2 linked regions of the Persicobacter psychrovividus genome follow. The protein of the gene in region 2 interacts with the protein of the main gene of each other region in a pairwise test. Links are inferred from orthologs where the notes say so. Each region holds a gene or a part of one and is shown on either strand. Other genes may lie near its edges.

Region 1 (14,033 bases), 180 kb from region 2 along the record:
GTGATTCTTCAATCTTTTGATCCCCGCGTGCTGGAGTATTTACATCAGCATTACCCACAAATTCGACTGGCCTTTTTGGTGGAAAACAAGCAGTCTATTCAGGAGAATCTGAAAAAGCTCAGCTTTAAGCCACCGATTTACAGTCCTGAATATTTTTTACTGAAAAAGAAGGATGTCAAGTGGCTTCATGCCAATGATTTCAAAGTCATTCCATGGACAGTCAATGACAAAGAAGAGATGGAGAAATTGGTGGAATGGGGCGTCGATGGCCTGATCAGTGATTACCCTGACCGACTGATGATCATCAAAAAAGAAATGAAGCTGCACGCCACAAGCTTATAATAAAAAAGCCATTTACAGCGGTTGTAAATGGCTTTTTTTGTGTTGAATATTTTATCACTTGGTCAGTACATAAAATAAATCAAGGGCTTCTTCTGGCTGTTTCACCAAAAGGTAATCCTGATGGGAAATTGACTTGACCAAATCATCCGATACATCTTTCAGCTTGTTACGGTTGCGGCGGTTCATAATATCATAAGGGATCTTCAGTAAAGCCGCAGGCAGACGATACTGCAAGTTCAGGAAATCATATTTCATCACTGCCTGAACTGATTTTTTATTTCGGTGATAATATTCCCACACCTTCTCGTTGCCACCAATACCCAGCGTATCGATCTGATCAAAATAACGGTTAGCCAACAGGCGCAACTCTTCCGCAGTGTATTCCCGAATATGCCATGGGTTTCTGCTCAGCGTCTTGATAATATTGGGGGTTGAAATAATCGCTTTACCTCCTTTTTTCAGTACGCGGTGAATTTCTTTCAGAAACAAGGCGTCATCTTCGATATGCTCAATCACCTGAAAAGAGACCACAGTATCAAAAGACTCGTCAGCAATTCCCTCGAAAGGAGGAACCATTGCCTGGCGGAAATCCACCTCGGGATGCTGGGCTTGCAATTTCTCCACCACCTCATGAATTTTATCTATGGCCGTGTAAGATTCACTCTTGGGCGCCAACAAACTGACCCCACGGCCTTCTCCACAGCCCACCTCAAGCAAGCGTCCACTGACAAACGGCTGTGCGGCATAGTAAGCCTTTAGCAGGCGTTGATGAATAGGGTTATCAGAAGGAATCTGATCCGAAGCGATTTCGGTTGTATATACACTCATTCGATTAATGACTAAGCTATTGGATATAGAATTGAATGCTCAACGCATCCTTTCCTATTACGTTAAATCTTTAAATACAAATATAGCCAAATCCGTGAACTGAAAAGCGAAGGGAGAAATAAATGAAGGAGATGGCCGAGGAAATATCTTATTTCCACTAAAAATTGTATTTTTAACCATGAATTTTTGACATATCGCCGCCCTCCTATGCATAAACCCAATCATCTCCTGATCATTTTGATCGCGCTACTGAACATTTGTTCACTTTCATCAGCCGTGGCTCAACTCCCATTGAGTGAATATAATCAGGCCTACAACTACAATCCGTTGGCCTTAACCAACTTTCACCATTTTGTTTACCGGGACAAGCAAAACCTCAGGGTGTACCTGAATATCCGCTACCGTTCAGAAAACAGCGTGATGGAAGACAGTGAGCTCAGTTACTTCTTTGTCAATTCGCTGAACTCCCTTGACAAAAGCAATACGGAAAAACTCAACAACAGCCACTTTGTAGGCCATGAAACGCTGAATAACCACTTTACCATTCCCCTGAGCCCAAAGGTTGATACAGGTGATATAATGGTCATAAAAATGGCCACCTACGATAAAAACTTTACCTTTTATCATTGTATCCCGCTGGAAGAAGCGGTGGATTTTCTGCCCATGGATGGCACACAACCTTTCTGGGGAATGACTGACAACTTCATTCCTGAAAAGGCTTTTCAGATTTCCACTGCCGACCCCAATGCAAAAGTTACGGTGCGCCACTGGAAAGACCCTTTCCTGCCTTCCTTACCACCGATGAGTAAAACCTCGCCGCCAAAAGAACTGGCCACTGAAGACAAAACCTTTGATTCTGGCGCCACCATCCCGATCAAGGCGATGGGAACGTACTTCATCAGCCTAAACCCTGATCAAAAAGAGGGCTGGATATTCATGAAACAAGATAAATACTATCCTAAAATCAAAAAAGTGGAAGACCTCGCGCCACCGTTGCGCTACATCTCCACCAATGATGAATACAAAGCCCTGTTGGTCACCAACGACCGCCGAAAAGCTTTTGAGGAATTTTGGCTCAGCAACAGCCGATCACCAAAACGCGCTAAAAGCACCATCAAGAGATACTACAATCAGGTGGAATTTGCCAACACCTTTTTCACCACTTATAAGGAAGGATGGAAAACGGACCGCGGGATGGTCTATATTGTTTTCGGCAAGCCCGATGAGGTTTACCTTCACCCCAAAGATGAAATCTGGGTGTATGGGCGCGGAGAAGAGGAGCAGGTACGGTTTGTTTTTGAAAAAAATACCGAGCACTACAAAAATGGTCTGTTTATGCTGAAAAGGGCCAAAAAATATCAGGATGTATGGTTTCGGCAGGTTGACCTGTGGCGCAAAGGCCTCAAGGGCATTTAAATAAATGAGAAACATCTTTGGGCATGGGCTTAAAAGGGTTGTATCTTTGCATTGAAAAGCCTGGCAGTAATTGAGCATCATTTTTGCTAATGATTAATCAGCGCTTTTATATTTAGGAAAGTATTCAGTTTATGGAAAGACAATTCCGCGGCACTCCCCGCAGAAAACCGCAATCGGCGGATATGATTTTTGGCACAAGAGCTGTCATTGAGGCGATACGCGCCGGAAAAGAAATCGATCGGCTGTTCATCCAGAAAGGGTTGAACAACGAACTTACAAAAGAGCTTGTAGATACTGCAATTGAATTTCGATTGCCGATCAGCAAAGTCCCTGTGGAAAAACTAAATCGCATTACGCGTAAAAATCACCAAGGGGCTATCGCTTACCTTTCAGCAGTGAGTTACCAGTCGCTGGATAACATCATTAGCCGTTGTTATGAGCAGGGGAAAGATCCTTTTATTCTGATCCTGGACCGTGTAACGGACGTGCGTAACTTCGGGGCAATTTGCCGTACGGCCGAATGTGCCGGTGTGGATGCCATCGTGATCCCAAGCAAGGGTGCTGCACAGATCAATCCAGATGCTGTAAAAACATCTGCAGGTGCATTGAACATTATCCCGGTTTGCCGTCAGGATTATCTGAAAGATACCATCACCTACCTTCAGGAAAGTGGTGTTGCCGTTGTTGCTGCTACAGAAAAAACAGACAACAGCTATTCAGATATCGATTACAACCAGCCTATTGCTGTTCTAATGGGATCAGAGGAAGACGGTGTATCGCCGGAATACCTAAAACGCTCCGATTTGAAAGCTAAGATTCCAATTTTGGGAAAAATCGAATCTCTGAATGTTTCGGTAGCCGCAGGAATTATCCTGTACGAGGCCGTTCGTCAGAAAGGACTATAAAGATAAAAAGGGAAGATGCACATCAGCATCTTCCCTTTCTTTTGTTGGGGTAAATCCCCCGGCTACAGAAATTCGTTTCCTGTGGCTTTTTTTACCGCTTTGAATATCTTCTTGAACTTTCGCTCGTCACCCTTCTTAACGATCATCACGACCTTCTCCCGCAGTGCGACCACATAATTCTCCAGGCCTTCTGCGACAATAAGCGCATCAGGGTCATCACTCACAATCATCGAGTCCTCCACATCAAACAACATCGCATTCGCCTTCACGCTGTTGGTGCCCTCCTTTTCCTCATTACCTTCGTGAATCGCCTGAAAAGAGCCCAAATCAGCCCACTCAAACTCCCCCAAAATCACCTCTACATTATCGGCCTTCTCCATCAAGCCATAATCAATGGAGATATTTTTACAGTGCGAATACGCCTTTTTGATTTGTCCACTTTCCTGATCCGTAAAAAACACATCCCGAAGGTCCTCAAAATTCTCTGCAATCTCAGGAAGGTACTTGCGAAGTGCCCGAACGATTGACTGTGCATTCCAGGCAAAAATCCCCGAGTTCCACACATAGTCGCCGCTGTCCACAAAAAGTTCTGCCATCTCTTTTGTCGGCTTTTCAGTAAACGTCTTTACCTTTTTGATCGTCTCGTCCTTTCCTTCAATATATTGTAAATAACCAAAAGACGTCTCCGCCCCATGAGGCCTCAAGCCAATGGTCATCAGTGTGTCACGCTCCTCGACCGAATCCAATGCTGAAAAAATACAACGGTAGAAGGAATCTTCACGAAAAATGGTATGATCTGAAGGTGCGGCCACAATACGTGCCAGCGGGTTCCTTGCCGCAATTTTATAACAGGCGTATGCCAGGCAGGTGGCTGTATTACGACGGTGGGGCTCCAATAGTAACTGATCGGCATCCATCTCAGGAATCTGCTCCATCACCAGTTCTTCATAAGACTCATGCGTAACGATGTAAATATTCTTGCGTGGGCAGACGGGCAAAAACCGTTGGTAAGTCTGTTGCAGGAGCGATTTCCCCGTGCCTAAAACATCCATAAACTGCTTGGGCTTTTTTATACTGCTGAATGGCCACAACCGGCTGCCAATGCCTCCAGCCATGATCACCACATAATTATTTTCACTGTACATTACTACACGGGTTACAATTAAACAAATCTTTAATTTGTTTAAATTTAAATACTGCTTTACAGCTTACAATTTATATCCTATTCCCCGAAAAAAGAAATAAACTCCTTTTGTTGATATGTTATAAATTGTAAATTCATGTATCAAATCTATCCTTTGAGGGATTCAGAGGCAATATTTAAATATTAATTTAATTTTCTATAAATATAATATCAAATCCTCCTCAATCAAGTTTACCCCATAGGGAATAACGCATAACTAATGATCAAAATCATTAGAAAAATACAATATTTTTCAATATCTTATATTAGGGCATTGCCAATTTTCAGGCCATGAACTACGTAATGATTTTTGAGCACCTACAACTGCAAGGATCTTGAGTAAAATAACAGATAAATTAAAAGAAGTCTTCGGTTATGACCAATTCAGGGGTAACCAAGAAGTCATTATAAAAAACCTCCTGAACGGCAATAATACATTCGTTATTATGCCCACAGGAGCCGGTAAATCACTTTGTTACCAGCTTCCTGCCCTACTTTTGGACGGTACTGCTATTGTTATCAGCCCGCTGATTGCACTGATGAAAAACCAGGTTGATCAACTCAATGCTTTGGGCGTTTCCGCTTACATGCTCAACTCCACCCTGACCAAAGGGGAGATGAACAAGGTAAAGAAAAAAGTTTTAGAGGGTGAAGCGCGTTTGTTATATGTGGCACCAGAATCACTGACCAAGGAAGAGAATGTCGCTTTTTTGAAAGAGGCAAAAATTTCTTTTGTAGCCATTGATGAAGCCCACTGTATTTCAGAATGGGGGCATGACTTCCGACCGGAATATCGTCGAATTCGAACAATCATCACTCAGTTTGGTGATTTACCCATTATTGCGCTCACGGCCACGGCCACCCCAAAAGTGCAGCTGGATATTCAGCGTAACCTCGGGCTTGAGGAAGCTAACCTGTTCAAATCTTCCTTTAACCGCGAAAATCTTTATTATGAGGTTCGCCCGAAAAAAGGAATCGACAAGCAACTGATAAAATTTATCCTTGACCACAAAGGGCAGGCAGGGATTATTTACTGTCTGAGCCGTAAAAAAGTGGAAGAGGTTGCCAATTTACTGAAAGTGAACGGCATTAAGGCAGCGCCATACCATGCAGGTCTGGAGTCTGGAATGCGGGTAAAAAATCAGGATGATTTTCTAAATGAAGATCTTGAAGTGATTGTAGCGACCATTGCTTTTGGTATGGGGATCGACAAACCCGATGTGCGGTTTGTCATTCACTACGACGCCCCAAAATCACTGGAAGGTTATTATCAGGAAACGGGACGTGCAGGTCGCGATGGCCTCGATGGGCATTGTCTGCTTTTCTACAGTTATAACGACATTGTAAAACTCGAAAAATTCAACAAAGACAAGCCAGTTACCGAGCGGGAGAACGCAAAGATGCTCCTGGATGAAGTGGCTTCCTTTTCAGAATCTGCCGTATGTCGACGCAAACAGTTGCTCCACTATTTTGGAGAACATATGGAGGAAGATTGTGGCTTTTGTGACAATTGTAAGCACCCGAAAGATCGTTTCAATGCACAGGATCAAATTCAGATAGCTGTAAAAACAGCCCTGATGACCAGCGAGCGTTTCGGCATCAACCATTTGGTGTCCGTTGTTCGAGGTTCACAAAATCAGTATGTCCTCAGTTACGAACATGACAAGCTGCCAATTTATGGTCTGGGAAAAGAAGATGATGATGAGCACTGGAAAAATATCTTCCGTGCGGCGATGATTCATCAGCTTCTGGATAAAGATATTGACAATTATGGGGTACTGAAGGTTACCGAGCTCGGTAAAAAATTCATTGACGAACCACACGAGATCCTTGTTCCCCTTGGGCACGATTACCGCAACGAAAGTGAAGAAGAGGATCTGCCGACCATCAATGTAAAAGCGCACGATAAGGTTCTTTTTGCGCAATTGGTCGCCCTTCGAAAAGAAGTAGCCAAAACCAAAGGGGTGCCTCCTTATGTGGTTTTTTCAGAGCCAGCACTTGAAGAGATGGCCATCATCTATCCCACCTCCATGGAAAGCCTTTTGCAGGTTCAGGGAGTGGGGCAAGGCAAAGCACGCAAGTTCGGAAAACCGTTCCTGAGCCTGATAGAAAAATACGTCGCTGAAAACGACATTGAAACTGCCGATGAAGTAACGGTAAAAACGGCTGGTGACCGTTCTAAAGATAAAATTTTTATCATTCAGCAAATCGACCGTAAGGTTAATCTCGATGAGCTTGCTGAAGGAAGAAGCTGGGATTTCTTCCAGCTATTGGAAGAAATGGAGCACATTTGTTTTTCTGGAACGAAGCTGAACATCGATTATTTCATTGAGGAAATCATGGATGAAGAAATGCAAAGCGATATTCAGGAATATTTTATGGGCGCTGAAACGGACAATATCGAAACCGCACTCGATGAACTGGGAGAAGATTATGCCGAAGACGAAATCCGCTTGATGCGCATTAAGATTTACACGGACTTAGCAAATTAAATTGATACAACACCAGATTGAAGAAAGCGTTTATGATGACAGCATCAACTTAATGATGGTCATGATAAACGCTTTTTTGTCATCCTTTTTTATAAACCTATGAAGATACTTATTACTGGAGCCAATGGCCTATTGGGGCAAAAATTGGTACAGCTACTTAGCCAGCAAACAGATGTAGAGGTGATTGCCACGGGATTGGGCAAATCAAGGCTCCCAGCGTCAGCAGGGAAATTTACTTTTATTCCGATGGATATTTGCAATGCAGCGGAGGTCAATGAAGTGATAGGTGCTCAAAAGCCTGAGGTGGTCATTAACACTGCCGCCATGACCAATGTCGATCAGTCAGAAACAGAACAAGAAAGCTGTTGGAAGTTGAATGTATCTGCGGTAAACCACCTGATTGATGCCTGCGGAAAGCAGGATTCTTTTCTGTTACACCTTTCTACGGACTTTATTTTTGACGGACAGGATGGTCCTTATGATGAAGAAGCAAAGCCCAACCCGATCAGTTATTATGGAGAAAGTAAGCTTGCTGCGGAGGAATGCCTGCAAAAAAGCAATATCCGATGGGCCATTGCAAGAACGGTACTGGTTTATGGTATCGCTCATGACATGAGCCGATCAAACATTATCCTGTGGGTAAAAAACAGCATCGAGCAGGGTAAGGAGCTTAAAATTGTCGATGACCAATGGCGTACACCTACCCTTGCCGAAGACCTTGCGATGGGCTGCTGGCTGATTGCCAAAAAACAGGCAGAAGGTATTTTCAATATTTCAGGAAAAGATCTTCTTACGCCATATGATATGGCCATGATGACCTGCGACTATTTTGAGCTTGATAAATCAGCCATAGAAAAAGTGGACGGCAGCATCTTTCAGCAAACAGCCAAACGACCACCCAAGACAGGTTTCAATATCGACAAAGCCAGAAAAGTACTCGGTTACGAACCCCACAGTTTCGAGGAAGGAATCAAAATTCTACATGAACAGATTACCCAGAAGGTGTAGGCCAACGATTGAGCGCAATTCAACAGCACATCAACACTCATTGTATTGATTTCAATTTACTGCCATCTGAAAAGGAAGAACAAGATTGAAAGCGTCGAAAAAAATGCTTGGCAAAAAAAAAGACGACCATATTGGTCGTCTTTCTTATTTTATGGGAAAGCTACTTATTAGTAGTTTTTCTCGATGTTTTCCAAAGTTGCGATGTCCAAAGTAGATGCACCAGCAGCCTCACCGAAGTTACCACCAACGATAACCAAACGATCAGTTGCTTCAACAGCACCATTGTCTTTCAACGTCTTCACTGATTCTTTGATGAATGCGTTCTTATCGTCACCTTTAGACAAGTAAGTTGCACGCACACCGTAAGTCAAAGACAATTCACGCATTACACGCTCATCATAAGCTACAGCGAAAATTGGTGTTTTTGGACGGTAAGCTGCAATAGCACGTGGAGAACGGCCAGAAGCTGTGTCTGTGATGATTGCAGTTGGGTTCAAGTGCTCTGAAGCATAGTAAGCAGATTTTGCTACGAATGCAGAGATATCGTTGTTCAATACAACGAACTCAGTGTTTTTCTTGAAACCTTCGTAGTTTTCTGTTGCCATAGCAATAGAAGTCATTGTTTTTACGGCCTCGATTGGGTAGTCACCGTAAGCTGACTCACCAGAAAGCATTACTGCATCAGTACCATCATAGATCGCATTCGCAACGTCAGAGATCTCCGCACGTGTTGGACGTGGGTTCTCGATCATTGTGTGCAACATTTGAGTAGCAGTAATAACAGGCTTACGACGAGCGATACACTTGTCGATGATCATTTTTTGAGTGATCGGAATACGCTCCTGTGGAATCTCAACAGCCAAGTCACCACGAGCTACCATGATAGAGTGTACGTGATCCAAGATCTCGTCGATGTTATCAACACCCGCTTGGTTCTCAATCTTAGCGATAATTTTCGCATCAGAACCTTTAGCATCCAAGATGTCTTGTACAGCGATAACGTCAGCAGCGTTACGTACGAAAGAGTGTGCTACGAAATCAATGTTGTTATCAGCAACCCACTCGATATAACCTTTATCCTTAGCAGTGATAGAAGGCAATTTAACGTGAACAGAAGGGATGTTCACTGATTTTCTTGACTTAACAGGACCAGAGTTTTGTGCGATACACAACAACTTGTCGCCTTGTTTTTCTTTTACGATGAACTCAACATCACCATCATCAATCAAGATACGAGAACCTGCAGGTACATCTTCTACGAAACCAGCGTAGTTTACATAAACCAACTCACGAGTTGACTTACCTTCAGGATCACCAGCCATGAATACTTCGTCACCTGGCTTCACGCGGAACTCTTCCTCGATCTTTGTTGTTCTGATTTCTGGACCTTTAGTATCTACCAAGATACCGATTTTGTCAGATACTGCACGAACGTTTTCAACAACGCGCAAAGAATCTTCGAAAGTTTGGTGAGCTGTATTGATACGAACAACGTTCATACCTTGATTATACATTTCTGTCAAGAACGGAATGTCACACTTACGGTCAGAGATCGTAGCAACAATTTTAGTATTTTTCATAAAAGATGTATTTGTTTAACTTTTCAGCTTTTTCTCAATCATTAAAATTCATAAACGCCAAATATGCTGATCCAGCATTTGTACCCTCAAAGCCAAAAGCGATAATTGATCTTGTAAAAACAATATTTGTGCCAATACTTACATTATCGGTCGCCTGTAAATTTCGTGCAAATTTAAGTAAAACATAGGCCTTAGCCTAATAGCGATGCCTATTTGCCGATAAATTACATTCTGTGGCGCAAAAGCCGAAAATTTTACACCCTTCCCAAAAACAAGCAACTTATTGATTCACAAATTAATGATCTCACAAACTATTAAGATCTTATCACCAATATTTGGCTTTAGAAGTAACACAAGAAATGATAATGTGGTTCAAACTATGTGATTTTTTTTGAAAAAACTCACCCGATTGTGCTGAATAGAAATAAGAAAAACACAAATCATGACTTTTATCATAATTATCACAATTATCCATCAGATCCCACTTATTTTAACGTCCCTTCCCCGTTTTTGAATTAATACACTTTTTGCACTGATCAAATTCAGCCCAATTTTTGACAAAAAGCTACATTCCTTTAGAAAATTTTACTGAAAAAACGACCTTTGAACTTTAAAGAAGAATAGACTAAAATGTGCGCTCTGCCGCACCAAATCATAGCAATAATGGAAGCACCTCGCCCCAAAAAAATAAATAAAATATTGACTGCCCACGGACACCAACGTGTGGACGAATACTATTGGATGCGCGACCGCGAAAACCAAGAGGTTGTCGATTATTTGAACAAAGAAAATGAATATACGCAGGCTTCGCTTTCGGCTACTGAAGGGTTGCAAAAGACACTTTATGACGAAATCGTTGGTCGCATCAAGCAGGACGATAAATCTGTTCCTGTGCTCTATGATGGCTATTATTACTATACCCGATATGAAGAGGGCAAGGAATATGCGATCAATTGCCGAAAAAAGGGCAGTTTGGAAGCGGAGGAAGAAGTGCTTTTGGATCAAAATCAAATGGCCAAAGGGCATGATTATTATTCCCTTGGCGATTGGGAGGTCAGTACCAATAATCAACTGATTGCCTTTAGTGAAGATACGGTCGGCCGCCGCAATTATGACATCCGCATCAAGGATTTGCAGACGGGTGAGGTATTTGAGGATTTGATTCCTGCCACGGCGGGAAGCATCACTTGGGCCAATGACAACAAAACGATCTTTTATACTTTGAAAGATGATGCCCTGCGAGCTTACCGTACCTATCGACACGTTCTGGGTACGCCTCAGGAAGAGGATGTTTTGGTATTTGAAGAAGAGGATGGCTTATATGACACCTTTATCTATAAAACCAAATCCAAAAAATACCTGATCATTGGCTCAACGAGTACAACCTCTTCCGAATTTCAGATTTTGGAAGCGGAAAACCCGACCGGCGAGTTCAGAATGTTTCAGGCACGTACGCCTCTGTTGGAATATGGCATTGATCACTTCGAAGATCATTTCTATATCCGCACCAATATGGCGGCGCACAATTTCCGCCTGATGAAATGTACCGAAACGGCCACCACTTTTCATGATTGGGTGGAAGTGATTCCTCACCGCGAAGATGTGCTGTTAGAAGACATCGAAATTTTCCGCGACTATTTGGTGGTTACCGAAAGAAAAGACGGATTGATCCACCTGAATGTGAAGCGTTGGGACGAAACGGAAGACTATTACATTCCATTCGATGAACCTGCCTATGTGGCTTATACAGGTGCCAATATGGATTTTGACACCAACATCCTGCGTTTTGGTTACGCTTCGATGACCCGTCCAAACTCGGTATTTGATTTCAATATGGCGGATCGCTCCAAAGAATTGAAAAAAGAGCAAGAGATTGTCGGCGGGTATTCTGCGGATGATTATGTATGTGAGCGCGTGAACTTCCCTTCGCATGATGGCGTGATGGTTCCGATGTCGATTGTCTATAAAAAAGGACTGAAAAAAGAGGGAGGCAACCCGACCTTGCTTTACGGTTACGGTTCGTATGGTTACAGCATTGATCCGCATTTCAGCTCGGTGAGATTATCGCTGTTGGATCGTGGATTTGTTTATGCCATTGCGCACATCCGTGGTTCTGAAACCTTGGGACGTTCATGGTATGAGCATGGTAAGTTTTTGAAAAAGAAAAATACCTTCTTGGACTTTATCGCAGCAGCGGAATGGCTAACAGCTGAAAATTATACCAATAAAGATAAATTGGCAATGATGGGTGGTTCTGCCGGAGGCCTGTTGATGGGTGCGGTGATGAATATGCGCCCTGATTTGTTCAAGGCGGTGATTGCTGCGGTTCCATTTGTGGATGTGGTTACAACCATGCTGGATGAATCCATTCCATTGACCATTGGCGAATATGAAGAATGGGGAAATCCGAACGACAAAACCTATTATGATTATATGCTGAGCTATTCGCCTTATGACAATGTGGTGGCACAGGATTATCCATCGGTTTTGGTAACGAGTGGCTTCCACGACAGTCAGGTGCAATATTGGGAACCGACCAAATGGGTGGCCAAATTACGTGAGCTGAAGACTGACAATAATCGTGTGTTGTTGCATACCAATATGGATGCTGGCCACGGTGGGCAGTCGGGGCGTTTCCGCAAGTTCAAAGAAACCGCTTTGGAATACGCCTTTTTGATTGAAGAATTGGGTGTAAATTATTAAAACCTGTCGCGAGAGTCCCTCTCGTGATAGCTATCTTTAGTTCAAGCGTCTCGCTTGGACTAATGATTACCAATGCCTGATCCAAGCGGGACGCTTGAACCAGAATGATAGGCTAATACCCTAACAAAAAAGCCCGAAACAGAGCATCACGCTCCGTTTCGGGCTTTTACTTTAAATCACTTAAAAAAGATCAATAGTCATCATCATCCATTTCATCCATCATTCTGAAAAAATCCTCAAACATCTCCATTTCATCATCCGTTTCTCCTGCAGCTGCTTCTTCCAACATTTCTTCTGTAAAAATTAACAACTGTTTGCGGGAATTCAGTTGTTGCGTATCTTTTTCACATACGGCAATAAAATCTTTCATTCCCTTCAACGCTTCCTTTATCTCTCGTTTAGCCGCTTGAATTCCTAAATCAACAAGCCCCCCTATTTCATTATAGCGAGGGTTCATCTTAATGATCTCGAGCTCCCCTTTCAATTCTTTCACCTGCTCTTTCAGCACCCTAATGTACAGGGACAGTTGCTCTTGGGTTAATTTTTCGAGATGCTCGTTTTCAGAGGATAACCACTGCATCTCCAATTTCAACAAAGCAGGAAGATCTTTTGCTTTATAGGCAGCAGTAACTTCTTTCATCAACTCTTCTCGCTGAACTCTCTCCTCCTCTGTACGAGCCGTATCAGGATGCAAAACCTTAGCTAATGAAAAATAAATGCCTTTGAGCGATTTCAACTTCGCCATCTCTTCTTGCTTGGCATTTAGTTCTCGCTCGATCTGTTTTTTCGTCTTTGGCGCTTCTTTTTGCTCCTTTTGCTCTTGTTCAAATTGTTGCCCCATTTGCTCTTTGAGCTTCTGTGCAATCTCAGCCATACCCTCAGGCGTATTCATTTTCTCAGGATCCAAATCGCTGAAATCCACATCTACCCCAAACATATTGTTAATCATATCTTCGAGCTCGTCCATCATTTCCATCGACTGCTCCTGCATCTCCTCTTCATAGGTATTTTCAGAGTAACGATTGTACAATGCAATAACTTCATCGTCGGGCTGATCCATCATTTCAATGATAGGAACCAAAATTAACTCCAAAACCTCCTCAATATCCTCGGCCTGACGTTTATTAAATTTAAACTTTTTGTAAATCTTATCGGCCTTTTTCAAAAAGCGAACACGCGCCTCAAATAGTAGTCGCTCTGTCGGTTTGATCTCCTTTTGATAAATCTCCAATAATTGCTCGAGCTTATTCTCCTCCTTTTCTATTTTGACATGAAGGTTTTGGATTTGCTTGGTAAGGCGATTGAACTGTCGTTGTTCCTTGCTTAAATTTTCGCCTCCGGCTCCTTTTATGGCTACTACCTCAAACATACGTAATATTATTTTGAATTTGAGTTATACTAAAAACACTTCCTACCTACCGGTTTGGTTTTCATTTATTAAAAAAAAGCCCGAAACAGTGCATCACGCTCCGTTTCGGGCTTTATATATTTTATATCTCTAAAAAGACTTAAACACCAACAGCTTCAACAGTCTGAACTTCTGGAATTTGGTGTTTCAGTAAGTTTTCAATCCCCT
Region 2 (17,169 bases):
ATTTAAACTAAGCCAGGCAGCCGTCTAAGCCCTGAAAGATAATCGATTTATTGAGCTGATTACCAATGATAACCACCTTGTTGGTTGTGGAGTCATGCTGCCATTCACTGCCTTGAGTGAAATAAAATTGCTGACCCACGGATTGAATGATAATTTTATTGTTGTACTCTAATGCGTACAAAATACCTTTCAGGCGGTAAATGTTTGGCTGTAACTGAAGGGTCATCGTTAGCCATGCTTCCAGTTTATGGAGGTCTATGGCTTGGTCGGATTCCCAGGTAATACTTTGTATTTTACCGTGTTGGTGAGTAGTGGCCGGGATCTTGCTTTGCTGTTCCACCACTTGATAGTCTTTACCCCGAAGGTTGAAAAGTAACTCGTTTTCAACTTTGGCCTGCTGACATGGAATGATTTTGATGAAAGGTGTTACCGACTGAATTTTCGCTTCGATTCGCTGAAGGTCATCAGCACTGACAAGGTCTGTTTTATTCAGCAGGACAATATGAGCGGCAGCAAGCTGCTGATTGGTGATCGCTTCCTTTTCCATCATCTCCTCCAGATGCAGGGCATCGGCAAGTGCGATGATACCATCGAGTTTGAAGATGCCCGCATAATGTGGGTCAAACATAAAGGTAGCCGCTACGGCCAAAGGGTCAGCAATTCCCGTGGTTTCTATCAGCAGGTGGTCGAATTCATAGGAACTGGTGATCAGTTCTGTCAGAATTTTTGCCAGGTCAGCATTCAGATTACAACAAATACAGCCATTGGCCAACTCAAAAATTCCAGCATTTTCTTCAGTGATCAATTCCTGATCAATGGCGGATTTGCCAAACTCATTTTCAATAATGGCAAATCGGGTTGCTGGATTATCATGAATGAGTTGATTGACAAGTGTTGTCTTTCCAGCGCCTAAAAATCCAGTAAGGATTGTAACTTTTATTGGGGTGTTACTCTGCATTTGTTATTCTGTTTGCTCCAAATTAAGCAAAGGGGATTAGTTTCCCCAACGATCAAGTGATTAATCAGACAATTCACGGGCTGAGGAGGAGGGAAGCGATTCTGTTATGGGAATATCAAATACTATAATATGATTTTTCAAACATTTAAATAGGAGTTTAGTTGATAATATTACCCCCCACCTAAACCTATATTGCGATGACGCTTTCCCCCACCTCTCCTATTTGGTCTTTTTACTGCCTGAACTTCCTGGTATTTCTATTATTGAACAGTTGCGATGCGCCCATTCCGAAAAACAGGACTGTCCCCATTGTTAATCAGGATTTTGAAGTTCACGACCCTTTGGTGTTGGACATGAAGCAGGCAACGCTGCCGTTGGGTATTCAGGATTTGCATAATATTGATATTTTAAATGGAATAGATGCCTACCAGCTCGGCAGCCTCAAGGATGAACTTGATCTGACATTGTTCGATGACCACGGTTTCTTTTATAATGATCGGGTACAGGTGATGATCTCGCCACGTCATCTGATAAAGCTGAATAAGGCTGATTGTCATCAGTTAACATTATATTTTCTCGATGGCTATTTGGCCAAAGTACAGTTATTGGCCAATGCTGATCTGACCCCTGGCCTATTACAGACCTTCGGAAGCCCCAATGGGCGAAATTTTCAGGAAACATCACGCGTCATCAATCCAGAGAAATGGAGTGGGATTCAGACCATATTGGTGATGGAGTGGATGACCTTTCATACCAAATTAAAATATCAGGAAAAAATACGGCAGGTATCGCGGGTTGCTGACCATTACCTGAAGGTGAATCAACTTTCAATAGAACTTCGGCATTTTGAAAAACAGATTGCAATATAATTATCGAAAAAGTTCGTCTCTTTTATTCTTGATCGCTCAGATGTTTTTAAATTAGGAGGGTAAACTCCCAACAAACTTAACCTCTGTTATGAACAGAAGAATGATTTTTATCTCCACTGTAATTTTATTAGTGGGCTTTGGCTTATGGTATGGAAATGCCCGATTGCCAATTATCAACGGTTATGCCTCAAAAATGACCTGCTCCTGTGTTTTTGTGGCTGATCGGTTACCTGAATCGGTCACTGATCAGGATCTTGATTTCTCCTTGATTCGCTTTGCGACACCGACAGTCGATTACGAGCAAAAGACGGTCACCAGTACCGTATTGGGCTTTGGCGCCCAAACCGCTGTTTACCATAAAGGAACTGGCTGTACTTTGTTGATTGACGGGCAAGGGCCTCCAGAAAAAAAGCCCACCATGCGTACCAGTTTCGATGAAGCGAATGAACCGTGGCCTTTGGGTGATTTGAATGTCCGAAGCGGTATTCCGAGTCCGCAACTTACCATGGCTGTGCAGGAGGCGATGGTACCAGAATTGAAAACCCGTGCAATTATTGTCAGTCGGCATAATGAAATTCTGATGGAAGCCTACGGTGATGGTTTTAATGAAAATACCCCCCAATTGGGTTGGTCAATGACCAAAAGTATTACCTCCGCCTTGGTGGGAATTTTGGTTGGCGATGGAAAGCTGAAAATAGAGGATCCAGCGCCTGTCAAAGCATGGCAAGGAGACATGCGTAAGCGCATTGCGTTGCGTAACTTGCTGCAAATGAATAGTGGGCTGAAGTGGGTAGAAGATTATAGTGATATTTCCCTGGCGACGAAAATGCTCTACATGACTGCCGATATGGGGGATTATGCCAGTGCCCAAAAGCTCGTTTACCCACCAGATTCGGTGTGGTATTACTCCTCAGGAACAACCAACATTTTGTCCAGTATTATTAAAGAAACCATCGGTGACCAGCAGGCTTATTACGAGTTTGCCAATAAGCGATTATTTGAGCCTTGCGGTATGAAGAGTATGGTGCTGGAGCCTGATGTTTCTGGTACTATTGTGGGCTCCTCTTATGCTTTTGCTACCGCCCGCGACTGGACACGCTTCGGCTTGCTTTACCTTAACGATGGCGTTTTTAACGGGCAACGGATTTTGCCCGAAGGGTGGGTTTCTTTTACCCGCCAAGAGGCCAAAGGCGCTGATGGAAAATACGGCGCACAATGGTGGCTGAACCTGAGCAAGGAAGAATTGCCTGATTGCCCAGAGGATATTTATTATTGCGATGGCTTCCAGGGGCAGCGGGTTTATGTGGTGCCTTCTCACGATTTGGTGGTGGTGCGTTTGGGGATTTCCAATGATTTTGACTACAATGGTTTTATGAGGCGCGTTTTGGATGCTGTACCTCCAAAAGAGACCGCCGTAAGGTAGTTTTAAGCCCCTCTTAGCCTAAAAATAACAAAGCCCGAAACTGTCGATCAGTTTCGGGCTTTGATTTTATGCTCCGAATAATTTTCGAAGTTTAATCATATTAATAACCTCATCAGGTACAATGTATTTGATCGATCGCTCTTCCTTCAGGCATTGGCGAATAAATGTTGCGGAAATATCCACCATCGGTGCATGCACCATGCGCACTTTTGGGTGGTCATCAAACCTTGATTTTTTAGCCTCAGGACGCGGATAAACCACCAATCCATAATCTTCTAAAATCACTTCATGGTTTTTCCATTTATGAAAATGCGACAGGTTGTCTTGACCAACAATCACCTGAAATTCATAAGAGGGGTGTTTTTCTGAAAGGTAAATCAGCGTATCTATGGTGTAACTCGGTTTAGGCATTCTAAACTCTACGTCTGTTACCTGCAGTTTAAAGTTGTCTTTGATCGCCATATCGACAAGATCATAACGATCAAACTCGTGCGCCAGTGTACTTTTCTTTTTAAAAGGATTTTGCGGAGAAACCACCAGCCAAACCTGGTCAAGTTCGGCAAGTTCCACCATACTGTTGGCAATAATAAGATGCCCTATATGAATCGGGTTGAAGGAACCGAAAAACAATCCTACTTTCTTCTTTGTGGGGATCATGTTTTCAAGCGTTTGACGGTGGTGGTGGGATTATTTTCTAATAAAATTTTCTATCGTTTTTTCTGAAGCTTTAAGTGCTTCATCAAGGCGGTCATTAATGATCGTTACATCGAAGTCAGGCTCAAAACCCAGTTCATATTCCGCTTTGGCCAATCGTTTTTTGATCGCCGTTTCATCATCAGTACCACGGCCGCGAAGTCGGGCTTCGAGTGTTTCCAGATTTGGAATACGGACAAAAACGGCCAGGGCACGCTCCTGAAAGTATTTTTTTAAACTGACTCCCCCTTTAACATCAACATCGAAAACCACATGCTTGCCTTCCGCCCAAATGCGCTCCACCTCAGCTTTCAGTGTGCCGTAGCAACAGCCTGGGTAAACTTCTTCCCACTCTACAAATTCATCCCGATCTTTTCTGGAACAGAAATCATCCATTTTCAGAAAGTAGTAATCCTGGCCATCCACCTCTTGTCCTCTTTGTGCGCGGGTAGTCGCTGAAATAGAGAATGCAAGATCCCTGCGTTGATTTAACAGGTGATGAACAATTGTTGTTTTGCCAGATCCAGAAGGCGCGGAAAAGATAAATGCTTTGCCTTGGTGCGTCATGATATTATTAAAATTGGGGAAGGAGAAAATAAAAGGGATTTGAAGGAATAAGCTACCAGAACGCTAACGTCCAATAACATATGAGATGTATTTTGAACGGCAATGAGTGATGGGGGCACGGTGGTGTGCTAAAGACTTATTTCGATGATAAATATTTTCCATGCGCAAAGGTAAAAAAATCGGTCTTTATAGCCAAAATAGGCTCAGTAACTTCATTAATTTTGGTAAACAAAGGCAAAAAAATTTATTAATTATCAAAAAATTACGATTTTCGTCCTTAGGAAAATCGCCAAGCATGCAACAGATTCTATATAGATATTGTATTTACCCCCTGTTTTATTTGGTCTCCAAATTACCTTGGCGAGTATTATACACTATTTCTGATTTTGTATTCGTCTTGGTGTATTACCTCTTTCCTTATCGCAAGAAAGTCGTTCTGATGAACTTGTCGCGCTCTTTTCCTGAGAAATCTGAGCGGGAACGCAAAAAAATCGCCAGAGATCATTATCGGTATTTGATCGACTCAATATTTGAGGCCATCAAGAAAATCTCTGTAACCGAATCGGTATTACGGGAACGGGTCAAAGTGAAAAATTTGGACCAGATACAACAACTGTACGATCAGGGAAAAAGTATCGTGGTCGTAATGGGGCATTATGGCAACTGGGAACTCGGTGGCGCACGAGTGAATATCGAAGCCAAGCACCCGCTGGTTTGTATCTACAAGAAATTGCATAACGAAATTTTTGATCAATTGCTTTTCGATATCCGATCCCGCTTTGGGACCGAGCTGGTGGAAGCCAGAGATACGCCGCGGTCGATGTTGGCCAACCGCGACAGAACAACCGCAGTGGTATTTTTGGCAGATCAGACGCCTCTTTTATTGCGACATGCACATTGGATAAAATTCTTGAATCAGGATACTCCTGTGTACCAGGGGACTGCCCAGCTGGCGCAAAAATTCGACTATCCCGTGGTGTATTTTGTAGTAAGGAGACCCAAGCGAGGATTTTATGAGGTGGATTTTGAACTGCTTGTCGAGGAGCCAAATACGGTCAGTGATTTAGAGATTTCCAAACGCCATACCCGCCGTTTGGAGCAAGATATAAAGGCACAGCCTGAGTTGTGGATGTGGACCCACCGACGCTGGAAACGCTCCCATCAGAAACCCAAAAATGTCGCCTCCATAGATTAAAAAAATAGCGCACCCCACTGGATGCGCTATTTTTTTATGCTTTCGAAGCCCTGACCATCTGAAACTTTCCTGGAGGTCCAGGCAAGCTTTCTACGGTCAGCCCAAGAGATTTAAGGTCTCTTTTCAGCTGCCCTTTTGCGCAGTAGGTGCTTAGTGCGCCACCGTTCACCAATTGGTCAGTTACTTTTTCCAAAAGGGGTAAAGCCCACATTTCCTCCTGCTTGCTTGGCGCAAAGGCATCGAAGAATACCAGCTGGCAATTTACCGCAGGGAAGCTGACCGTCTCCAGTTTGTCATGAATTTTATAAATACTGAAATAGGGAGAAAGCTGATGTAAAGTACCCCAGGAACATTGATGCATTTGCTGAAATGGCGCATCGAAATCCTCCTGCCCCATTTGTGCAGGGTAATTTAACTGCGTGGTAATTTCTTCTTTTAGCGGATAAGCTTCCAAGGTATAGAATACAACATTTTTTTTATGCTGATGTGCCCACTCATAAGCCAAAAGTGCATTCAGACCAGTGCCAAAGCCGATTTCCAAAATATTAATGGTATCCGCATGGTGTTGTGCTGCCCAGTCATCGAGTCCATGTTTAATAAATACATGCCTTGACTCCTGAATGGCGCCGTGAGAGGAGTGGTAGGTTTCGTCCATATCGGGAAGGAACAGCGAATGTGATCCGTCCTCAGTTTGTATAATTTCTATTTTCTTTTCTTCTGCCATCGTGTTAAAGTAAATCGGGTTTCTGGCGGTAAATATGGGGAATTTTTACCAAAGGTTATGGTCGATCTTTTGAAAGGCCTTGGGTAAATGTGCAATGATATCAGATGCGATCAGGCTGGTCATCCCCAGGGCCTCTGCGGCGTAATCACCTGCAAGGCCATGTACATAAACACCCACAATCGCGGCTTCTTCAGCGTGGTATCCCTGCGCCATAAGGGCAGTGATAATGCCTGTCAGAACATCGCCACTGCCACCAGTGGCCATCCCAGGATTTCCAGTAGGATTAAAATACACCCTGCCGTCGGGTAATCCAATGGCGGTATTCGCTCCTTTAATCAAACAGATAATCTGGTGTTCGACGGCCAACGCCTGTAAGTTTTCTAACCTTTCAAACTGGTTGCTTGTTTTGCCCACCAGCCGCTCAAATTCTTTGGGGTGAGGGGTGAGCACGCTCCCTCTTGGGATGTTTTTCAGTAATGCAGGCGATTGGCTGATGATATTCAGGGCATCGGCATCCAGTACCAAAGGGCCTTCATGGGTGGCAAAAAGGTTTGCCAAAGCCTCTTGGGTCATTTCATGTGTACCGATACCAGGCCCCACGGCAACGGCATCAAATTGGCCGGTGAGTGTAGGCTTGGCGAAATGTTTATGACCGACTTCATCGGGGATGACCATGGCTTCAGGTATGGCCACCTGCAACACCTCGACGCAGCGTGTAGGGCACTGCACACTTACCAGCCCTGCGCCAGAACGCAAAGCCGCTTTGGCAGAAAGTGCGCAGGCGCCAGCCATTCCATAGCTTCCTGCGATAATTAAAGCGTGGCCGTAGCTACCCTTATGGTCATATTTGTCGCGTGGCATGAGCATCTGCCTGATGTCCTCCAGGTTGCTTTCCGCAAAAGGGGCATGCAGCGACTGAATGAACTCCTGATCAAGACCGATGTCGAGAATATGCAGGTCACCAACGAAATCGTGATTTTCGGGCAGGTAAAAAGCGAGTTTCCCTACCTGAAAAGAGATCGTGTGTGATGGCCGAATGATGGCCTGCTCTTTGGAAGAGGCCCGTTCAGCATATAAGCCAGAGGCAATATCAATGGCAATGATTTCTTTACCCGAATGGTTGATTTTATGAATGATTTCCGCAGAAAAGCCCTCTATTGGTCGGTTAAGTCCGACGCCAAAAATGCCGTCAATCAATATTTTATACTGATCAAGAGGCGGAAGATCCTCAACAGTTTCGACCTCATGTACGGGGAAAAGGCTGGAATACTGATGAAAATAATGATTGAAATCCCTGCTGCTTTTCGGGGAGAAGCGCACCACGGCAACTTCAACAGGGTATCCCTTTTGCGCCAACAGTTTTGCGATAACGATCCCATCGCCGCCATTGTTGCCAACCCCACAAAGGATCAGGCTTTTGGGGCGGTTGGGCGCATGGTTTCGGAACCATTTGCTGAAGGTTTTTGCTGCTCGAAACATCAGCTTTTCAGAGGTGATCGGTTCATTTTCGATCGTAAACCGATCGGCAGCATGAATTTGCTCAGGACTAAGAATGCGCATATAAGTGGGGGTTAATAGCCAAAATAGGTGTAGCCGTCTTTGCTTGACCGGTGGTCGTGGATTGTTCGCTGACCGTTCTGATCGAGGACTACTTTGGTGAGTTTATGGATGGTTTCCAATTCGTCATGAGCTGCCTGCCGCAAGACCTCGTCGAGGGTAATGGTGGTCGCCGCAAAAAATTGACCCTTACAGAGAAAGTCAAAGAAATTGCTGGCCTCTTCAAGGTGGGCGTACTGATATTGCACCAGCGCCTGTCCGTTGGTGGTGATGGTAATGCGGTAATTGGTCTTTGTCATGGTTTATGGTCCTCCGTGAAGAAATTAACGTTTTTCAAGGGGAAAATAAAATGAGATTTTGCCAACTTTTACATAAAAAAATAGGCACCCAAAATGAGTGCCTACTTATTCAAATATTTTTTGAAGAATGCTTATGCGTTTGAACCTCTTTTCAAGGAAGCCTTCAATTCTTCCACTTTGTTCATTTCTGTGGTTAATTCTCTGCGAAGCTTTGTTTCACGCTCACGCATACGCTGTTTGTACTCCTCAAATTCGTCGTACAACTCATCGTAATCTTTAGTTTTGTTGGCTGCAGTATTATTGCTCAATTTCACTTTCGTGAATGCAAATACCAAAATGGCGATCAACAAAATAATAATCCCGAAACTTGTCACCACGAAAGTGTCTTTGTTCCAGTCCATGCCAAGTGCCGTAAGGTGGCCCACTTGGTAAATATTTTTCTCAATTTCCTGATCTTTGGCAGAGATCAAATCATTAAGCTTGACAATTTCCTGATTACTTTCAGCCAATTGTGCTTTTGTTTGTTTCTGCAAGTTGCGGTGCTCAACAATACTGTCTTCAACAACACGGACAATTTTGTTATAGCTATTTTCTTTGATCACTTTATAAGGAATACCTTTACCATTTTTATAGGTAGTACTTTCTTTTTTCAGCGTCTCAAATTGTTGCTTTAGGGTTTGAGGTCCTTGATTTGCATCCCCTGAATTATCCTGAGCGTAAGCAAAAGATACACTTCCGATCAAAAATGTTCCTAAAATTAGGGTCCAAAGTCTTTTCTTCATCTTTATAATAGTTGATTCGAATTAATCACAATGATCTGCCCGCAAATAACGTGCAAAGTTTCATTGTGTCAATGAACTAATAGTCAATATCTTACAATAGTATAAAATATTTGTGTATTTATTGATCTGTTCTGCAATTGTATTAAAACAAATAGCCGATCAGACCTTTATTTTTGTTTGAACAGCAATTTAATATTTCCTTGGTTATAAACCACCCGATAACCCTCAGCAATTAACAATTGATTCACGATTTTGGTGTTTTCACCGATTCTGTGCGGATAAATGCGCTCATGTGCCCCACTTTTTAGGTAAAAAAATTGTGGAGGAGTATGTTCCAAAGCCTGAAAACCATGTGATAGATAGGTTTTTCCATCAGACCAGTCTTTATCTACATAGGTCATGATGTCGTCGGGTTGTTGTGTTTTAATGAAATGCTTGAGAAGTTTACTCATTCCCCCAACGACGGTATGTCCTTTTAAATTACAATGTCGGATCATCTCATAGGACTGGTAGGTTTGGCCATCTCTTTCTATGGGGCGGGCCTTGCTGAATACCATCACTGCAACCAGGGAGTCGTTTGCTGTTAGTCCATATTTGTATTTTCCACCAATAGGGACATTCAGGTGGTTGGTGGCCAAAAAGGTTTTTACCTCGGGAGCTGTTAGGCTGACGACCTTGGTTTTACGGGCAAAAATTCGTTGTGTATGCCCGAAAAGGGACTGGATTCTTGATTGTAGCACCAATTGGTGGCTGTACCATTGATCTTCCCAAATGCAGATTTCCTTATAGCTGAGGGCAGGGGATTCGCATGGCGGATTAAACGCAGTTCCGATATTCTTAAGCCTGATTTGCAATGCTTCGGCCTCGAAAAACAGTATGGCATCTTGCTGATCAAGGTTCAAAATACCTGAAGGATTATGCTGTTTAATGTAATCAATGATTTCTTTTTGCCACTGCAACATATGTGCTGTACTTTTTTTGATACATGGTAAGGCTTTTCTAATCAGTAATTTGTACGCTTTTTCATGCAAATCAGCATAAACTGTCGCAAAATGAAAGAAGAAAAGATCAAATAGTTGTCGTAAAATAAAATTTGTATCCTATTTCCGACAAATTTGGTGGTAAACTCCACAAATGGAACGGTATGCTACATTGGTCTGCATCAAAAATGATACAAACCAACGTGGGTGCCATTAACGACTTACTTATATTTTCCGATGATATTGTAGTTTTTAAAGCCTCCGATCAGGTTACCGCCAAGGAAGTTTTGCTCGACCCAAGTCAGCATTCTGTATTTCAGTTTTTCATGTTTATAAGGCGCGCGGTTGGTGTCTCTGGAGCCCTCATAACGCAATTGGTCCTGCCAATCGAATTTCTCAATATGGCTTTGCATGGTTGCAGGATGCGTGTCTTTGAATACTGGATATTGATTCAGGGGACCATAATCAAATTCGTATGCCATCGCTTGGGTATCATCTTGCCCCTGACCAGTTTTATGGAAGGAATTGTTCTTTTGCGCCATTTTATGCGGAGGGCGTACCCATCCGTAATGGTACATTTCCACGGGCAGTTGAATCACATTCAGCTTGCGGCTTCCTTCTTTGGCGAAATAACTTTCACCATCAAATTCAGGAATCGACCGAAAGGATTGTGCGTCTTTCCAGGAGTGAATATGTGGGCGGTTACGGATAATTCGGATTTCCTTTGGGTACCATGCATGCGAGATCATGTAGTGGTTGTAATCTCCCCAAAAGTGCTTATAGTTGAATAAAAAGCCTTCCACTTTCTCATCACCCAAATACTTTTGGCAGGCATCCTTAATGATGGGCAGGTATTTTTCATGAACCACCTCATCTCCCTGAATATAAAACAGCCAATCACCTGTGCAGAGCGCTTTGGCAATATCTGTTTGGTGGGCAAATTCACCACGTTTGAATTTCGGCAGGTCCCAGACGGTATCAATAATTTTGATTTTGTCGGATTTGATACTTGCCACGAGCTCCCGAGTATCGTCGGTAGAGTCGCCGACAGCAATAACAAATTCATCGACCAAATCGAGGATCGAGTAAATCGACTCTAATACAGGGTAAAATAATTGGGAAGTATTGCGGACGAAAGTGAAGCCACTAATTTTCATATGGTGATAAGAGATTTTTCAGAAGACAAAGGTCGATAGAAAAGCAGGGAATTTCAAAATCAGGTGGACATTAAATAGCATTTTAGCTACAATCTCCTAAATTTGTTCTTTGTGCTTATTGAATTATTTCTTATTTGTTTATGATTATATTATTGTAATGTATGAGGGTTTTACATTTAAATGCTGAAAGGGGCTGGCGTGGTGGAGAGCAACAGATTGCGTACCTGATCGAGGAGTTACAAATGAGAAATATTGATGTTTTTGTTGCCTGCCGCCAAGGGGGGGAGTTTGAGCAATACTGTATCAAGAATAAGATTTCCTATATCGGTTTACCCTTCACCAATTCGATCAGTTTTTCTACTGCAAAGGGCATCAAACGATTTTGTGAGCAAGAGCAAATAGATATCATTCATATGCACAGTGGGCGAACGCACGACCTCGGTCTGTTGTCTTGTCTGTTCGGTAATAAAGTGAAACTGGTGCTTAGCAGAAGGATCGATGCGAAGCTGAAACAAAGCCATTACACACTGTGGAAATATAACCATGAATACATTAAAGCGATTCTGACGGTTTCCAACTATGTAAGAGGGCAGGTACAGGAAGTGGTGAGTGATCAGGAGAGTGTGAAAACGATTCATAGTGGGGTGGACCTCGAGAAATACAGGCCTGATGAAGGACTTGATTTTTACGATTTCTTCCTGATCCCCCGTCATAAAAAACTGATCGGGAACACCTCTGCCCTGGTGGAGGATAAAGATTATGATACCTTCCTTGAAACCGCCAAAGCTTTACTGGACGAAGGGCATGCCCTTCATTTTTTAATTATCGGAAAGGGAAAACTACGGCCTTACCTTGAAGAAAAAGCGGCCGATTTGGGGATTTCCGAGCACGTTACCTTTACAGGCTTTATGCCCAAAGTGTACAACTCTATCGGTGCCCTGAGTGTCTTTTTTATCCCATCGAAATCGGAGGGGCTGGGCACGAGTGTGCTGGATGCGTTTTCCGCAAAAGTACCTGTGGTAACGTCACTTGCAGGGGGCTTGCCAGAAATGGTTATTGACGGCCAAACAGGTGTTACGGCAACTGTGGGGGATGTCCCTGCCTTTAAAGCAGGTATAGAAAGGGTGCTGTTGGATCAGGCATACCGGCAGAAAATAGTGGCAGGGGCGAGTGCTCATTTACAGCGTTTTTCCAAGCAGCTTACCGCAGAAAGAACCCTAAATGTTTATCAGGATATTTTGGTGGAGGAATAAGAAATGAAGGCGTCTGTAATTGTCTCTTTTTATAATAATGTAGCGTGGCTGAAGCTGGTGCTTGCAGGTTTTTCACGACAGTCTGAGCAGGATTTTGAGGTGATTATCGCTGATGATGGCTCGAGGGCCGAGGTGGTCAGGGAGGTGAAAGGGATGTGTAATGACCATATTCGGCACCTTTGGCATGAAGATTTGGGCTGGCGGAAGAACAGCATCCTTAACAAAGCGATTCGCTCAAGTAAAGCGGATTTTTTGATTTTTATTGATGGTGATTGTATCCCTCATCAGCACTTTGTGCGGGACCACCTTGCGGCAAAAAAAGCAGGTATTGTAAACGCAGGCCGAAGGGTAATGCTCTCGTTGACTCTAACGGAAAAGCTAAGTGCGGAAAGCATACTGGAAGGGCAGTTGAATCAACTATTGATGCCACTTTTTAAGGCCACTTTGCGTGGGGAAAAAGTACTACTCAGCAAGCATTTCAGACTTCAGAAAAGAGGCCTTCGGAAGCTCCTCCGCGTTAAGAGTGGAGGACTGAAAGGCTGTAACTGGTCAGTACTCAAGCAAGATATTGAAAGGATTAATGGTTTTGATGAGCGTTACCAAAACCCGACCATAGGAGAGGATGATGACCTGGAGTATCGTTTTGGCCTGTTGGGGATTGCCGTAATTCGTTTGCGGTTTTCAGGTATTTTGTACCACTGCCATCATGCATTGCTGAGCCGTGTACAGCCAGAAAATAAAAGGCTCTTTCAGTCCGTTAAAGAACAAAAAGAGCCGTTCACGCCTTATGGCTTAGAGAAAACTACTGCTTAGCAAGCTGGTCATAAAGTGCTATATATTCACTGATGGTATTACTCCAACTGAACTGGGAGGCATGCTGAACCAGCAGTTCCTTGCCATCCGTCTTGGCGTTAAAATCAGCGAGTCCGGCAGTAACGACTTTGGCCATATCGTCAGCCTCGAAATCATCCCAATAATAGGCCAGTTTCCCACCAATCTCAGGAAGGCTTGTCCTATTGGCCAAAAAAGCAGGTTTGCCGCAATACATTGCCTCAATAGGAGGAATGCCAAAGCCCTCTAATAGGGATGGGAACAAGAAGGCTTCACAGTTTTGATAAGCCCAATTTTTCTCCTCATTGGAAATTTCGCCAATCATTTTTACCCGATCCCCCAACTGCTGCTCCTGAATGGCCAGGCTGATTTTTTTACCATAATCACCCTCGATTCCTTTGCCGGCAATCCACAATTCGTACTCAGGGAAGTGCTTCATCATCGGGATCAGGGTATGGAAATTCTTTTTCCACATGATTGCCCCAATCGTGAAGAAAAACGGCTTGTGTTCACCTTTGGCAACCGCTGGCTGGCTGGCTGGTCGCTCCATGGGATTGGCCACACCATTATAGATCACCTGTATTTCCTTTCCTTCCGGCACCTTCATGTGTTTCAGTACCTCATTTTTGGTAAAGGCTGAAATGGCTGTGATGGCAGAAGCCTGATTGATTTTTTTCTGTAATCGTTGTTTCCTTTTTTCAAGTTTATCACCGGATTTCTCGGTCAGGAAATTCAGATCGTGGATGGTCAGCAACAGTTTACTTTTCCGGTTGAATTCATAACGGGAATCGGCACTGGTCATGTGCCACACATCAGCCTTTATCCTTGAGTTAATAATCTTTCTCCAGGCTTTCAAGAAGAAATATGACACTTTACTTCCATAGCGATCCTCAAACCGTTTTGGTAATAGGTACTTCAACTCCCACTCTTGCTGTGCCTGCACAGCGATGCCCTTCGCGAGCTCATCCCCTACATGTCCTAAACCCGAATACAGGTTTTTTATTTTGCTGATATCAAGAAGTAAAGATTTCATGATGATTTAGTTTATTACTGTTTAGGTACCTTCCAATGGGGGATTTGATCGCTGAAAAAGATTATTTGTACAGCTAACATCGAGCTCATCCTTCCCAAAATAAAGGTATTCCTATATAACTTATGAAATATAAGGAGATTTCGTGAACTCAATAACTTGTTTAACAGACCAATTAAAAGTTTTTTCTTTACGGAATGCTTTTGCCTGAGCATACATCGCAAGAATAGCCTCATTAACAAGCTGTCGGTCTTTCTTAATTAAGCCAAGCAAAGAGAGCAGCTGATTTGCACGCATTTTAAAGCTTTCTTTTAAAAAAATAGCATCATCACCATGTAACATGTTAAGAAGGTGTTGATTCTTCTTGTGGGCAATATTAATGGTTTCAGACTGAAAATGCTTTTTGATTGTCGAACTTGTTTCGTGATGACAGACCGCCTCAGGGATATAGTATGATTTATAACCTGTTCTCCATGCTTTAATAGTCAGTTCAACATCTTCAACATAAAATGGCTTGAAAAGGGAAGAAAATCCACCTATTTCAATAAATTTTGCCGTGTTCACCAAAGCATTTCCACCACAGATATAAAAGCTGTAGTGAATACCTGATTGGGGTTGAAAGGGCTCCCATTTTATTTTTTTAGAGCGAATATACCCTTTCCATCCTGCCTCAATGTGGTCTGTCCCTGGCGTGACGATCTTTCCACCGGTGGCAAAGGTATCATTTTTATCGAACAGGGGCAGTTGTTCCCTGAAATAGTTTTGAGTAAGCTCTATGTCGCTATTCAGTAGTAAAGAGAGGCTGTATTGTGCATTGTTTACCCCTTTATTGACGTTGGCGCCGAACCCTAAATTTACGGTGTTTTGTATAAGAATTACTGACGGGAAATTTTCGGCTAAAAATTCCTTTGGGGTTTCAGTAGAACAATCATCCATCACGATGACCTCGTGTGGCAAGCCGGTGCTCTGTAAGGCAGAAAAAATACTTGGCAGGTTTTTTTTCAAAAGGTGAACCCCATTAAAAAATGGAATGATGACAGAGATGCCTTTCGTTAGTGTACTATTGTTCATTCAGTAGTTCCTTATAAATGGTGAAGTAGGTTTGGGCATTACGTTGCCAATTGTACTTTTCTAAAAATACCTGAAGGGATTGCTCGTGATGTTCTTCTCTTTGCGCATGATCTGCCATGCCATTTTCAAATACTTTGATCATCTCCTCAGGGTCAAAACTATCCCAGTAATATGTGAAATCGCCTCCTACTTCAGGTAAAGAGGTTTTGTTAGATGCGAAAACCGGTTTGTTAAAATGGAGCGCTTCAATGATAGGCAAACCAAAGCCTTCAAGTAAAGAAGGAAATAAAAAAGCCGTGCAATATTTGTACAAATATGATTTTTCATATTCAGTAACCGCACCGAGAAGGCTCACCCGATCTTCCAATCCATAGCTTTTAATCATTTGCTGAATTTTTTCAGCATAGGCTCCTTGTTGTTCTCCAGCAATGACCAAATGGTATTGGTCAGTTTTTTGAAGAAATGGGATCAGTGTATGGAAATTCTTTTTGGCATGCAACTGGCCAATGGTAAATAAAAATTTGCCTTCGGGGAGGCGTTGTGGCCGGTGAAACTCCTTTTTCTGAACCTTTACGCCATTATAAACTACTTTCGATGCTTTGTTTTTGGCAATTGGGAAAAAATGCTCCACTTCCTTTTTCGTGAAATTGGAAATGTAAGTGAGGTAGCTTGCGTTTGATATTTTTCGGCTCAGGTCTTCTTTAAACTTACTGACTCCCGCTTCGTCATGACCTTCATGTAAAAAGTTTAAGTCGTGGATGGTGAAAATAAACTTGCTGTTTTGGGGCGGCTCCATGCCTCCGGCCTGGTGCAACAGGTGCCAGAGGTCATACTTCTTGGCGAAAAGGTGAATCTTGTTTTTCCTAAAAAAATTAATGACTTCAACTTTATCGTAATCATCAAAAAGGTGCTTTTGCGTTTTTGGTACCAGTACATTAATCGCAATTTCCGCAGAAGTCTGTTTGGTGATGGCTTTACCGAAATTCAGTGAAACTTGGCCTAAGCCAGAGTGGATATTCTTTAGCCGATCGAGTATAATGGCGATTTTATGCATCTATATTAATATTGAAATCATGGGATTATCAATTCAGGCAGGTGCGTATTCCCTTCAGCCTAAATTGTTCATTACAGCCATTGACTAATTCCTTTTTTACACCTGATTTTCTTCCGTAAAATAGCTTCCTGAAGCTTAGAATCATTCGCAGTAAGAGATGCTCTCGACTCTTCTGAATGGAAAAGGTGGTATCCCATTGCTGCGAATTTAACATTTTTACGGCGAATTCCGGCATTTTGGAGGCGCAAAGCGAAGTCTGAATCTTCTCTTCCCCAACCAATATATTCTTCATCGAAACCATTAATCTTAACAACATCCGCCCTCCAAAAAGACATGTTGCAAGAACGGGTGCCTTTGGTATTGTTTTTTTGAGACTGGAGAATGTGATTGATAAATGGCGCTCGAATGGTATTCTTTCTGTTAATGACTTGGGGAGTCCATGGATGAATGGAAACAGTATCGTCCGCAATCATCTTTTGGGTTAACTCTGGCCCCAGGTTCACCCTCGACCCTTGCAAATAATGCCCTTGGCGCCTAAAGTGTAGATGGTCTTCCACAAAATTCCGATGAACAAAAATATCGCCATCAATAATGATAATATACTCATGGCTGGCCAAGGCAATCGCTTTGTTTCGGGCTTTTGCAGCCTGAAAGCCCTCGTCCTCCTGCCAGCTGTGCCGTATCGGGAAGGCGCTGGCCTCGTTGAGCTTTTTGATCAGCTCGGCG

What was found.
Region 1: the proteins of AABK40_RS01640 (region 2) and rlmB interact in binary tests that used the Escherichia coli proteins (3 or more experiments, as listed by UniProt). The link is inferred for Persicobacter psychrovividus from one-to-one orthologs.

Annotation. Positions count from the first base shown.
Region 1 is NZ_AP025292.1:545,100-559,132, reverse strand. Bases 1,852-4,604 are described here. They hold rlmB (23S rRNA (guanosine(2251)-2'-O)-methyltransferase RlmB), read left to right. Parts: upstream 1,852-2,717; coding sequence 2,718-3,491; downstream 3,492-4,604. Other genes in these bases: AABK40_RS02450 (mannose-1-phosphate guanylyltransferase), read right to left, coding at 3,554-4,604; AABK40_RS02460 (GWxTD domain-containing protein), read left to right, coding at 1,852-2,586. In the rest of the region: AABK40_RS02470 (glycerophosphodiester phosphodiesterase), read left to right, coding at 1-342; AABK40_RS02465 (class I SAM-dependent methyltransferase), read right to left, coding at 397-1,170; more of AABK40_RS02460, read left to right, coding at 1,378-1,851; more of AABK40_RS02450, read right to left, coding at 4,605-4,636; DNA helicase RecQ, read left to right, coding at 5,007-7,166; AABK40_RS02440 (SDR family oxidoreductase), read left to right, coding at 7,266-8,174; pyk (pyruvate kinase), read right to left, coding at 8,342-9,754; AABK40_RS02430 (S9 family peptidase), read left to right, coding at 10,418-12,457; AABK40_RS02425 (hypothetical protein), read right to left, coding at 12,648-13,826; AABK40_RS02420 (NifU family protein), read right to left, coding at 13,966-14,033. UniProt on the Escherichia coli protein: Specifically methylates the ribose of guanosine 2251 in 23S rRNA.
Region 2 is NZ_AP025292.1:370,986-388,154, forward strand. The notes cover bases 5,733-8,650. They hold AABK40_RS01640 (NAD(P)H-hydrate dehydratase), read right to left. Parts: upstream 7,990-8,650; coding sequence 6,475-7,989; downstream 5,733-6,474. Other genes in these bases: mnmC2 (tRNA (5-methylaminomethyl-2-thiouridine)(34)-methyltransferase MnmC2), read right to left, coding at 5,740-6,429; AABK40_RS01645 (hypothetical protein), read right to left, coding at 8,001-8,285; AABK40_RS01650 (hypothetical protein), read right to left, coding at 8,417-8,650. In the rest of the region: AABK40_RS01605 (CobW family GTP-binding protein), read right to left, coding at 8-958; AABK40_RS01610 (hypothetical protein), read left to right, coding at 1,156-1,827; AABK40_RS01615 (serine hydrolase domain-containing protein), read left to right, coding at 1,916-3,250; nadD (nicotinate (nicotinamide) nucleotide adenylyltransferase), read right to left, coding at 3,317-3,907; gmk (guanylate kinase), read right to left, coding at 3,938-4,510; AABK40_RS01630 (lysophospholipid acyltransferase family protein), read left to right, coding at 4,806-5,705; more of AABK40_RS01650, read right to left, coding at 8,651-9,067; AABK40_RS01655 (hypothetical protein), read right to left, coding at 9,235-10,029; AABK40_RS01660 (glycosyltransferase family protein), read right to left, coding at 10,269-11,204; AABK40_RS01665 (glycosyltransferase family 4 protein), read left to right, coding at 11,366-12,457; AABK40_RS01670 (glycosyltransferase), read left to right, coding at 12,461-13,270; AABK40_RS01675 (glycosyltransferase family 4 protein), read right to left, coding at 13,260-14,321; AABK40_RS01680 (glycosyltransferase family 2 protein), read right to left, coding at 14,442-15,389; AABK40_RS01685 (glycosyltransferase family 4 protein), read right to left, coding at 15,379-16,443; AABK40_RS01690 (glycosyltransferase family 2 protein), read right to left, coding at 16,515-17,169. UniProt on the Escherichia coli protein: Bifunctional enzyme that catalyzes the epimerization of the S- and R-forms of NAD(P)HX and the dehydration of the S-form of NAD(P)HX at the expense of ADP, which is converted to AMP.